DNA from 2 places in the Staphylococcus caprae genome. Region 2 is predicted to be linked to the other one. Evidence: riboswitches for the same ligand, from Rfam matches in the RefSeq annotation. Region 2 holds a riboswitch; the other holds the start of a gene.

Region 1 (6,600 bases), 300 kb from region 2:
TGAAGGTGGGTTCTATTACGATTTTGATATGGATGAAAAGGTATCATCAGATGACTTTGACAAAATCGAAAAAACAATGAAACAAATCGTCAATGAAAATTATAAAATTGAAAGAAAAGTAGTAAGTAGAAACGAAGCTAAAGAATTCTTCAAAGATGATCCTTATAAATTGGAATTGATTGATGCAATTCCTGAAGATGAAAATGTTACTTTATACACACAAGGTGAGTTTACTGATTTATGCCGCGGTGTTCACGTACCTTCAACTTCAAAAATTAAAGAATTTAAGTTATTATCCACTGCTGGCGCTTATTGGCGTGGTGATAGTAATAACAAGATGTTACAACGTATTTACGGTACTGCATTTTTCGATAAAAAAGATCTAAAAGCGCACTTACAAATGCTTGAAGAACGTCGCGAACGAGATCATCGTAAAATTGGTAAAGACTTAGAGTTATTTACTAATAGCCAACTCGTAGGTGCAGGTTTACCTCTATGGTTACCTAATGGGGCTACAATTCGACGTGAAATTGAACGTTACATTGTTGATAAAGAGGTAAGCATGGGTTACGACCATGTATATACTCCTGTGCTCGCAAATGTTGATTTATATAAAACTTCAGGACACTGGGACCATTATCAAGAGGATATGTTCCCACCAATGAAATTAGATGAAACAGAAGAAATGGTATTAAGACCAATGAACTGTCCACATCATATGATGATTTATAACAATAAACCACACTCTTATCGTGAACTACCTATTCGTATTGCTGAATTAGGTACAATGCATAGATATGAAGCAAGTGGTGCTGTTTCTGGATTACAACGTGTTCGTGGTATGACTTTAAATGACTCTCATATTTTCGTAAGACCTGATCAAATTAAAGAAGAGTTCAAACGAGTTGTAAACATGATTCAAGAGGTATATGAAGATTTCGGTTTCGAAGATTATACTTTCAGATTAAGCTATAGAGACCCTGAAGATAAAGAAAAATACATGGACGATGATGAAATGTGGAATAAAGCTGAATCAATGCTTAAAGAAGCAGTTGATGAAATGGGCTTACCATATGTAGAAGCTATAGGGGAAGCGGCTTTCTACGGTCCAAAATTAGACGTTCAAGTTAAAACAGCTATGGGTAAAGAAGAAACATTATCTACAGCTCAACTTGACTTCTTATTACCAGAACGCTTTGAACTTACTTATATAGGAAGCGATGGCGAACAACATCGCCCTGTTGTTATCCACCGTGGTGTGGTTTCAACTATGGAACGTTTTGTTGCATTCTTAACTGAGGAAACTAAAGGGGCATTCCCAACTTGGTTAGCGCCAAAACAAGTTGAAATTATTCCTGTAAATGTTGATATTCATTATGACTATGCGCGTCAATTACAAGATGAGCTCAAATCACAAGGTGTACGTGTCGAAATTGATGACCGTAATGAAAAAATGGGATATAAAATACGTGAAGCACAAATGCAAAAAATCCCATACCAAATTGTAGTCGGTGACAAAGAAGTGGAAAATAACGAAGTGAATGTTAGAAAATATGGTTCAGAAGACCAAGAATCACTTGAAAAAGATGAGTTCATTTGGAATCTTGTTGATGAAATCCGCTTGAAAAAACATAGATAAGCTTGAAAAGACAGGCTGTATCATGTATATTACAATTGAATCAAATATAAATTAGAGTTAGAGGTTGCATTGTTAATCAGTAGCTAATCAGAAGTTGTATGGAACATATGTTGAATTAGCAAAAGGTAACAATGCCGAAACAAATGTAAAACCATAATTTACATTTGTTGGGACAGTTTTCGATAAGAAGCTGTACTGTCACTGAATGTGATGTGCTACCTTATATAGATAAAAGCAAAGTGGTTGCATATCTTAAAGGTATGTAACCACTTTTTTTGTTTGAGTTCTGTGTGTAACTAAAGTTCGTATAATTTCAATTCAATGATGATGAAATTAAGCCTACTCATAACTATGTATGATTTTAATCGAATTTTCATACAAGAAGTGTATAGTTATTCTACACAGAGAAATAGTTACATGTTAGCCTCTAAGACAAGGAAAGGGAACTTCTATGAGTAAAAATGAAAATCAAAATGGCGGTGTTCAAAGAGGATTAAAAGATCGTCATATTTCTATGATCGCAATTGGCGGTTGTATTGGGACAGGTCTATTTATGACTTCAGGTGGTGCCATTCATGATGCTGGTGCATTAGGTGCATTAATTGCGTATGCGATTATTGGCGCGATGGTATTCTTCCTAATGACTTCACTAGGTGAAATGGCGACATATTTGCCGGTTTCAGGATCTTTTAGTACGTATGCTACAAGATTCGTAGATCCTTCTTTAGGATTTGCTTTAGGTTGGAATTATTGGTTTAACTGGGTTATTACAGTTGCAGCTGATGTAACGATTGCAGCTCAAGTTATACAGTATTGGTCTCCAATGCAAGGGATGCCTGCTTGGGTTTGGAGTTGTATATTCTTAGTTATTATTTTCGCATTAAATTCTTTATCAGTGAGAGTGTATGGCGAAAGTGAATATTGGTTTGCTTTAATTAAAGTTGTTACTGTAATTATCTTTATTGTGATAGGTTTATTAACAATACTAGGTATCATGGGTGGAGAATTTGTAGGATTCGATACATTCACTAAAGGTGACGGTCCTATCCTAGGTGGAAACCTTGGAGGTAGTCTTCTCTCTATTTTAGGTGTATTCCTAGTAGCTGGATTCTCATTCCAAGGTACTGAATTAATAGGTATTACAGCTGGTGAATCTGAAAATCCTGAAAGAGCTGTTCCAAAGGCGATCAAACAAGTATTTTGGAGAATCTTATTATTTTATATTTTGGCAATATTTATCATAGGTATGTTGATTCCTTATGATAGTAAGGCATTAATGGGTGGCGGAGATAGTATTTCTACTTCACCATTTACACTTGTATTTAAGAATGCAGGTCTTGCCTTTGCAGCTTCGTTCATGAACGCTGTTATACTTACATCAGTACTATCAGCCGGAAATTCAGGAATGTACGCGTCTACTCGTATGTTATATTCAATGAGTAAAGATAAACTTGCATTTGCTTCATTTGGCAAAACAAACAAAAGTGGTGTACCTTATTTATCATTAATTGCTACTGGCGTACTAGTTGTACTTATTTTCGCTTTACAACACCTCAGTGGCGATGCATATGAATATATTGTTGCGGCGAGTGGAATGACAGGATTTATTGCTTGGGTAGGTATAGCGATTAGTCACTTTAGATTTAGACGCGCTTTTGATAAACAAGATTACGATAAAAGTAAGCTTAAATATAAAGCCAAACTTTTCCCATTTGGTCCTATATTCGCAGGTATATTATGTGTGATTGTTATTATCGGGCAAGATGTTGATTTTATTAAAACTGGACATTTTGACCTAAATAGATTTGTAATTACCTATATGGGTATACCTGTATTTTTAATCTTCTTCCTTTATCATAAATTACGCTATAAAACTAATATGATTCCACTTAATAAAGTGGATCTAAGACAAGATGTTTCAATGGAAGAAATTAGACATCATGATAAATAATAAAAAAACAATTGACTTACATGTTTATTACTGATATGATTGTAAACGTTGAATACGAAACGAACCAAGTAGAAGCACCCGCTTCTCACCTGTAGCGACGCTAATGCAGTTGGCAGGTTAATCATGTTACACAATAAATGTGTGAAAGAAGAGCGGGTAGTGATACTCGCTCTTCTTTTTTGCTTGGGACAATTTCGTAAAACTTTAGGAGGTGTCAACCATAGCAAAAGATCAAACTCAAATTAATGAGAAAATTCGTGCAAAAGAACTACGTTTAATAGGCCAAGATGGAGAACAAATTGGTGTGAAACCTAAACGTGAAGCGTTAGAAATGGCTGAACGTGTAGATTTAGATTTAGTTGTTGTAGCGCCAAACGCTAAACCACCTGTTGCGAGAATTATGGACTACGGTAAATATAAATTCGAACAACAGAAAAAAGAAAAAGAAATGAAAAAGAAACAAAAAGTTATCAATGTTAAAGAAATACGTTTAAGTCCAACTATTGAAGAACATGACTTCCAAACTAAGTTGAAAAATGGACGTAAATTCTTATCTAAAGGCGATAAATGTAAAGTTTCTATTCGTTTCAGAGGACGTGCAATTACGCATAAAGAAATTGGTCAACGCGTATTAGAAAAATTTGTAGATGAATGTAAAGATATCGCAACTGTTGAACAAAAACCTAAAATGGAAGGGCGCCAAATGTTCATTATGTTAGCGCCTGTCAATGAAAAATAATCGTCAATTAATAGGAGGAAATGAATCATGCCTAAAATGAAAACTCACCGTGGAGCAGCTAAACGTGTTAAAAGAACTGGTTCAGGTCAATTAAAACGTTCAAGAGCTTTCACATCTCACTTATTCGCAAATAAAAACACTAAACAAAAACGTCAATTACGTAAAGCTAAATTAGTGTCTAAAAGTGATATGAAACGTGTAAAACAATTATTAGCATACAAAAAATAAGAAATAGTACGATAGTTAATATCTAAGGAGGAATTTATTATGCCACGAGTTAAAGGTGGAACAGTTACAAGAGCCCGTCGTAAAAAAACGATTAAATTAGCTAAAGGTTACTTCGGTGCGAAACACACATTATACAAAGTAGCTAAACAACAAGTAATGAAATCAGGTCAATATGCTTTCCGTGACCGTCGTCAACGTAAACGTGATTTCCGTAAATTATGGATCACTCGTATTAATGCGGCTGCACGTCAACATGACATGAGCTATTCTCGTTTAATGAACGGCTTGAAAAAAGCTGAAATCGACATTAACCGTAAAATGTTATCAGAAATCGCTATTTCTGACGACAAAGCTTTCGGTGAATTAGTATCTAAAGCTAAAGAAGCTTTAAAATAATAATTGATTAAGAGATGATGTAGAGGTCATCTCTTTTTTTATTGCCAAATCGCAAGTGTTAAATCGCAAAATATAATGATTTTTGCTAAAATGACAGGTATAAAAGTATAAATTCAAAAGGAGATAAAAATGTCTAAATTTGATGAACAAATTATCGTTGTACCAAGAAGTGTATTATTTAATGATGATAAAAATGCTTTCAATGGTTTTTTACATAAAAATAATATTAAAGGAAAAGACATCTTTAATGCTTTAAGTGAATATGAAGTCAAAAGACGTGGTGATATGGAAGAAGATCCTACGTTTAAACAGCTTATCTCTTATTGTTTATTAGAAAATGAAAAAGGAGAAATTCTTGTCTACGAACGTCTATCTGGTGGCGGAGAAGAGAGATTACACGGTCAATCTTCTATTGGTGTAGGAGGTCACATGAATGACGTCGTTGGTGCAGATTCTATTAATGAAGTTTTAAGAGTTAATGCGCAAAGAGAATTGGAAGAAGAAGTAGGTCTAGCTAGTGAAGATTCACAAAATATGGAATATATTGGTTTTATTAATGATGATACTAATGAAGTAGGTAAAGTTCATATGGGTGTTGTGTTTAAAATTACTGTCCATACTTCTGATGTTGAAGCAAAAGAAACTGATACACTTAGAATAAAGTGGGTAGAAAAAGGAAGTATTGAATCTTACGATGATTTTGAGACATGGAGTGCTTTAATTCTTCAAGACCTATAAAGATTGGAGTGCATAATAATTGTCAAATGTAATTCCTTTTCCACAATCTGAACAAAAAATAATCACGAAAATAAAAAATGCTCAACACAATCATGATTATGAAGAAATGTATGATCTATTTGAAACCTACGAAAGACATTTCGAACTTACTGAAGATCTTGCTTTGAAAAAATGTTGGATGCTTAATCAAATGAGTTCATTTTTAGAATTAAGAGAAGAAGCCATTATATTATTGAAGCGTGGATTGAGTTGTTATGATGACTTAATGATTTATTACGTTAAGAGTTTAAATGGTTTAGGTCAATATTATCAGACAGTTGAAGTAATCAATCAAATTATTGATGAAGTGCGTGATCATAAAACAAGAATGGCACTCTTTCCTTTAAAAGAGTATGCACAATCTAAATTAGATGAAGATCGACAAATGATTTCATCATCTCTTGCAAAATTCGAAGATTATAATAGTAGAGAACAAACAGCATTAGTTTTACAACTGATTGATAATGGACATTATCAATTTAAAGAGAGTGTTGCGCATTTATTATCAATATTGAAATTACCTCATAATATTATGAGCCTCATGTTAGAATATTTAAGATTTGCTGAATACGATAATGAAATTGTAATCAGAAAGTATGGTCAAGAGGTAAGCGTCATACCTTCAAACCTAACTGGATTAGAACATACAACGATGAAAGAAACTGTGATTCCTCAAGTGATACAAAGGCTTGAAGAAGGCGCATTACACATTGTAGATGAAGCGCATCATATTATGAATAATCATTCAATACTCTTATATCCATTAGAAATTAAATCTCTATACCATATTGATGAATGGATTAATGCTTATGATGTTTATTTTAAATCATTAATTGGTATAGAAATAACTGTTGAGAATTTAAACACATT
Region 2 (6,600 bases):
ACCAGCTAGTACGGCACCAGCACCCACGTGAACATTTTTACCTGTTGTGGCACGACCGCCTAATGTCGCATTCATGTCTACCATTGTGCCTTCACCAACAACTGCACCAATATTAATCGTTGCACCCATCATTACAACAGCACCATCTTCAATGATTGCTTGTTCACGTATAAATGCACCTGGTTCAATACGTGCATTAGTATGAGTTAAATCTTTAAGTGGAATTGCTGAATTACGTCGATCCATTTCAATTTCTACATCTTCAATGCGAGTTTGATTTTGTTCATAGAACGGTTTCCAATCATCCGCTTCACAAAAGATAACTTTAGAATCTGCTGAACCAAAGACTTTAAATGATTCAGGGAATGTGACATCATCAAAACGACCATTGACATATACTTTTAATGGCGTTGTTTTCTTAGCATCACTGATATATTGAATAATTTCCTGTGCAGTTAAATGTTGTACCATAGTTTATATTCTCCTTTGTTTAACGTTTATAAATTATCGAAAGTGTAATAACCATTTTCTTTGTGGATTAACTTTTCAGCAGCGCCTATAGCTCCATTTGCGAAAATATCTTTCGATTGCGCTTTATGTGAAATGGTAATCGTTTCATCAGTACCAGCAAATAAAATATCATGCTCGCCAACGATAGTACCGCCTCGAACTGCGTGTATACCTATTTCATCTTTTGAACGTTTCTCAGTTTTATCATGTCGGTCATATACTGGAGTGCTTTGCGCTCTGAGTTCCTTGATAACATCATATAATTTGACTAGTGTGCCACTTGGGGCATCGACTTTTTTATTATGATGTGCTTCAGTTAATTCGATATCAAAATCTTGAAGTAAGGGAACAGCCGTTTCTAAGATTTTAGTAAGGGCGTGAATGCCATAACTCATATTCGCACTAAAGAAAATAGGCATATTTTGACTTAACTTTTCCAATTTAGTAATTAACGTATCCTTCTCACCAGTCGTAGCAATCACCAAAGGTAAATGAAATGTATCATTTAATAATGGAAATAGTAATTCCGGATTAGAGAAGTCAATTGCAACATCCGCATGTGCTTCAGCTTCTGCAATACTGTTGTAATGTGTGTACGGTGTCGATGCTTTAGGAGTTCGATCTATAACACCAACGATTTCATGACCTTTTTCTTCAGCTAATCTTGCAACACGTTGATTCATAGCACCATAGCCTATAAGTAGTATCTTCATGATTGTTCACCTGCTTTAAACTGATCATAAGCTTGCTCTAATACTTTGCGCTCTGCATTTTCTAAAGGAATAAGCGGTAATCTTAATTCATAATTACCAAATCCTAAGTGTGCAGTAAGGGCTTTAATTGGAATAGGATTGACGTCTACTGATAGTGAATCTAATAATTTTCTAATAGGTTCAAACTGTGTTGAAATATCCTCTCCACTTTGTTTAGCATCATATAAATGTTGGAATTCTTGTGGAATAACATTTGCGATAACTGATATAACACCTTTACCACCGCGTTGATAGAATTCAACGACATTGTCATCATTACCACTATATAATGCGAATTCGTCTTGATTAATACGTTGTTTAACTTCTTCCATATAATCAAAATCATTTGTCGCATCTTTAAGCGCTACAATATATTCGTTGTGACTAAGGGTTTCTACAGTTTCAGGTTCGATTGTCATATTTGTACGAGAAGGCACATTATATAAGACGACCGGTAATTTCACTTCATTTGCTATCGTTTCAAAATGTTTAATTAAACCACGTTGATTCGTTTTATTATAATAAGGTGTAATCAGCATAACTGCATCTGCGCCTATATCTTTTGCACGTTTCGATGCTTGAATAGATTTCTGAGTATTATTCGTACCAGTTCCTGCAATAATAGGAACTTTATGATTTACTAATTTCACTACTGTTTCAAGTACTTGTTCTTTCTCTTCATCAGTAAGAGTAGGGCTTTCTGCTGTTGTACCATTCACTATAATCGCTTGAGTTTGATTTTCTAATAAAAATTGTACATGTCTTTCTAATGCGTCGTAATCAACTTCATTATTTGTAAAAGGAGTAGCAAGAGCTACACCAACGCCTTCAAACATGTGTGTCATATTATCGAGCTCCTTTCAAAGTTAAAACTTGTTCTAATACTTGTACTGCGTTTAATGCTGCTCCTTTAAGGAGATTGTCAGATGTACACCATACATGGAATGTATTATCTAATGAATCATCGCGACGGATTCGACCTACAAAGACTTCATCTTTACCTGTAGAGTGAATTGCTAATGGATATTCATTTTTCTCAGGATTGTCTACAAGTACAACTCTGTCATCTTGTTCAAATAAACGTTGAATATCTTTGACCGTCGCGTCTTTATCTAATGTCACGTCAATTTCAATACTATGACTGTCTTGAACTGGTACACGTACACAAGTTGCAGTCACTTTCAAATCTTTATCGTTTAAAATTTTTCTTGTTTCATCAATCATTTTTTGTTCTTCTTTGGTATAACCATTTTCAAGAAAAACATCGATGTGAGGTAAAACATTATTATAAATCGGGTGAGGGTATGCCTCCGGTTCTTTACCATTAGCGCCCTCAGATAAATCTCTTTTACCCTTGATACCTGAGCCTGAAACCGCTTGATAAGTCGTATAAGCCACGCGTTTCAATCCATAAGCATCTTTTAAAATTTTAAGAGGTACTACTGATTGAATAGTTGAACAGTTAGGGTTTGCAATAATTCCACGTGTGAATTTAGGTTCATTCACTTCTGGAACAACTAGGTCTACATCTTCAGTCATACGCCATTGGCTTGAGTTATCAATAACTATGGCACCCGCTTGTTCGAAGAGTGGGGCAAAATGTTCACTTGTACCACCACCTGCACTCATTAACACGTAGTCGAAATGTTCACTTGCTGCTTCATCTGTTAATTCTTGAACGGTATATGTTTGACCTTGGAATTCAACTTTCTTTCCAGCTGAGCGTGCTGATGAGAAGAGTACAAGCTCATCGAAAGGAATATTTTTACGGTCCAATGTTTCTAACATTTTTGTTCCTACTAAACCTGTTGCTCCGGCTACTGCTAATCTTGTCATAATAAAGTCACTCCATTTGTAATATTGGTAATTTTAAGAAAATTCTTAATAAATATATTATATCAACTTTAGATATCAAAGGCTTTGTATAATTCTTCGACTGCTCTTTGACCATTTTCAGCATCAATCACATACGAGATACTAATTTCTGAGGTAGTCGTTTGATAGAATGGTATCTTCGAATTAATGAGAGTCATAAATGCTTTAGAAGCTACACCTGACATATCTCTCATACCTGAACCGATGAGTGAAATCTTAACGTATTCTTCATTGATTTTATAATCTAACGCGTCAAATTGTTCTGATAAATTTTCAAGAATTGAAGAAATTTGATGAACGTCACTATCTTTAATTGAAAATGATAGCTGTAATCCTTCAAGATTCACGATTTGAGAAATCATATCGACATTGACTGAACCTTCTTCTAATTCTGTAAATAATTGAGTGAGTAAGCGATTATCTGGAAGGGGATAACTAATCGTTACGTGCATCATGTGTGTATCTAAAGCTACCCCTGTGACGGCTTTTTTCTCTAATAAATCTGTTCTAGACATAATCCATGTTCCTTTCAAATTTGATAATGTTCTTCCTAAATAAAGCGGGATATCATAGTTCTTAGCAAGCTCAACGCTTCGCGTTTCTAGTACGCCTGCACCAAGCGCGCTCATTTCCATCATTTCTTCATATGAAACATATTCTAAACGCTTCGCATGACTTAATATTCTAGGATCCGTCGCATAAACACCATCAACATCTGTATAGATTTCACAAGGCGTTTGGTTACTTGCTGCTAAGGCTACTGCGGTTGTATCTGAACCTCCACGACCTAGTGTAGTTAATTCGAATTCATCGTTAATGCCTTGGAATCCTGCAACCACAAGTACATCATGTTTTTCAAATGCTTGATTAAATGTTTCTGGATCAATCTCGGCAATTTTACTTTTTAAATGATGGCCAATCGTTTTAATTCCTGCTTGATATCCTGTCATTGCTTTAGCACTTACACCAATGTCATTGAGTACCATTGAAAGGTAGGAGACGGTTTGTTGTTCGCCAGTGGTAAGTAAAAGCGCAAGTTCTTGATCTTTAGGTGTGGAAGTCAATGAAGACACATTTTCCATTAATTGATCAGTCGTTTTGCCCATTGCACTGACCACAACGATTAATTCTTCTCCTTTGTCTACACGTGTTTTAAGCATTTCAGCAATATTTTTTATTTTTGTAAAATCGCTGACGGAAGAACCGCCAAATTTCAAAACACTTCTGTTCAATTTTAGTCCTCCTGTTTAATAAGGAAGGCACACACGATGTAAAAAAAGAGCAAGTTCGGAATGCGCGAACTTGCTCTACATTTATGTACAAGTGATGCACTCCATTATTTAATAATAATGACAAACTTTTAGCTCTTAACCAAAAAGTCCAACGACTCATAACTGCTATTATGAATTGTTTCGGCATCGCACCCTTTCAAAATTAGTTGCTAGCAGGCAAAATTCTAAATTTTACTCATGATTGATGCGCCTCATCAAAATCTTATTCAATTGATATGTGTTTATTATACATAGAGTACATATCTCTGTAAACCAATATGTTAGATTTTTTGAAATATACTGAAAATTTTCGGGGTGAGTTCACTTCATATGTGATTTAATTTTAAGAAATATTTTTATAAGTAGTAGCATTTAATAGTTTTAGTTTTTAATCAGCAAGGGGTGGTGTGAAAGAAGTTTGGCAAAAGAGAGTAAAATCGTTTATTAAAGAAATGCAGTCCAGTAAAACATAAGGTAATACAAAAACCTCTCGAGAATCTTTTGACTCTCAAGAGGTAACATTGCTTCATTAATTATTTTGTAAAACGCCAATTTCTTGTAAATATTCTTCGTAAGGGACTTCTTTAGATAAACCACCTTGTTGATTTAAATCAATCACGCGATTTGCGATTGTATTAATAAATTCGAAGTCATAAGAAGTGAAAATGATAGAACCTTTAAATGATTTTAAACCATCGTTTACTGCAGTAATACTTTCTAAGTCTAAATGGTTTGTTGGCTCATCAAGTAATAAAACATTCGCACTTGATAACATCATTTTACTTAACATACAGCGAACTTTTTCACCACCGGATAAGACGCTTGCTTTTTTCTTAACTTCTTCGCCGCTAAATAACATACGTCCTAAGAATCCACGTAAGAATGTTTCAGTTTGTTCGTCTTCAGGTGCATATTGACGTAACCAATCTACTAAATTCATGTCTACACCATCAAAGAATTCAGAGTTATCTTTAGGGAAGTAGCTGAGCGATGTTGTGACACCCCATTTGAATGTACCTTCATCAGGTTCCATTTCACCAGCTAAGATCTTAAGTAAAGTTGTTTTAGCAATTTCGCTATCACCAATTAAGATGGCTTTATCATTCGGATTCATTGTGAATGAAATGTTATCTAATACTTTTTCACCATCAATTGTTTTAGAGAGATTTTCAACTGTTAATAAATCATTTCCTATTTCACGTTCAGGAGTAAATTTAACATATGGATATCTTCTTGAAGATGGTTGGATATCATCCAATTCAATTTTGTCTAGTTGTTTTTTACGACTTGTCGCTTGTTTAGATTTAGAAGCATTCGCTGAGAAACGAGCAATAAAGTCTTGTAACTCTTTAATTTTTTCTTCTTTTTTCTTGTTTTGTTCTTGAGCCATTTTTTGAGCTAATTGGCTTGATTGATACCAGAAATCATAGTTACCTACATAGACTTTAATTTTTCCAAAGTCTAAATCGGCAATGTGTGTACATACGTTGTTTAAGAAGTGACGGTCGTGAGATACGACGATGACCGTATTTTCAAAATTAATTAAGAAATCTTCTAACCAACTAATAGCAGGGATATCTAGACCGTTTGTAGGCTCGTCAAGTAGAAGTACGTCAGGATCTCCAAATAAACTTTGAGCTAATAATACTTTCACTTTTTGATTGTTTTCAAGCTCAGACATTTTCTTGTCATGTAAATCCGCTTGAATACCTAAACCAGATAATAGGTTCGCTGCGTCAGCTTCCGCATTCCAGCCATTCATTTCTGCGAATTCACCTTCAAGTTCAGCTGCGCGAATACCATCTTCGTCGCTGAAATCTGGCTTCATGTAAATCTCATCTTTTTCTTTCATTACTTCATATAAACGCTCATGTCCTTTAATCACGACATCTAATACGCGCTCATCTTCGTATGCAAAGTGATCTTGTTTTAATACAGCTAGACGTTCATCTTTTCCTAATGAAACATGACCTGTTTGTGAATCAATTTCACCAGATAGAATCTTTAGAAACGTTGATTTACCTGCACCGTTTGCACCAATTAAGCCATAACAATTACCTTCAGTAAATTTAATATTTACATCTTCAAATAGTTTACGATCACCAAAACGTAAACTTACATCAGTTACTTGTAACATGCATTTGCTCCTTTATCGTTATTCTAACGGAGAAATTATATCATATAATAGTAGG

Evidence for each region. A riboswitch is a leader RNA that binds a small molecule or an ion and turns the genes downstream of it on or off. The one in region 2 is predicted to bind lysine.
Region 1: it holds a riboswitch for lysine, as region 2 does, so the genes downstream of both, JMUB898_RS06015 (amino acid permease) here and JMUB898_RS07410 (aspartate kinase) in region 2, are expected to answer to the same signal.

Annotation. Positions count from the first base shown of each region.
Region 1 covers NZ_AP018587.1:1,248,815-1,255,414, forward strand. Annotated here, with positions in the region: gene thrS (threonine--tRNA ligase) at 1-1,639, shown strand, start outside; lysine riboswitch at 1,690-1,865, shown strand; gene JMUB898_RS06015 (amino acid permease) at 2,091-3,590, shown strand; ribosomal protein L20 leader region at 3,651-3,774, shown strand; gene infC (translation initiation factor IF-3) at 3,802-4,329, shown strand; gene rpmI (50S ribosomal protein L35) at 4,357-4,557, shown strand; gene rplT (50S ribosomal protein L20) at 4,597-4,953, shown strand; gene JMUB898_RS06035 (NUDIX domain-containing protein) at 5,083-5,691, shown strand; gene JMUB898_RS06040 (hypothetical protein) at 5,711-6,600, shown strand, end outside.
Region 2 covers NZ_AP018587.1:1,549,330-1,555,929, forward strand. Annotated here, with positions in the region: gene dapD (2,3,4,5-tetrahydropyridine-2,6-dicarboxylate N-acetyltransferase) at 1-471, opposite strand, end outside; gene dapB (4-hydroxy-tetrahydrodipicolinate reductase) at 498-1,223, opposite strand; gene dapA (4-hydroxy-tetrahydrodipicolinate synthase) at 1,220-2,107, opposite strand; gene JMUB898_RS07405 (aspartate-semialdehyde dehydrogenase) at 2,109-3,098, opposite strand; gene JMUB898_RS07410 (aspartate kinase) at 3,167-4,369, opposite strand; lysine riboswitch at 4,456-4,632, opposite strand; gene JMUB898_RS07415 (ABC-F family ATP-binding cassette domain-containing protein) at 4,938-6,545, opposite strand.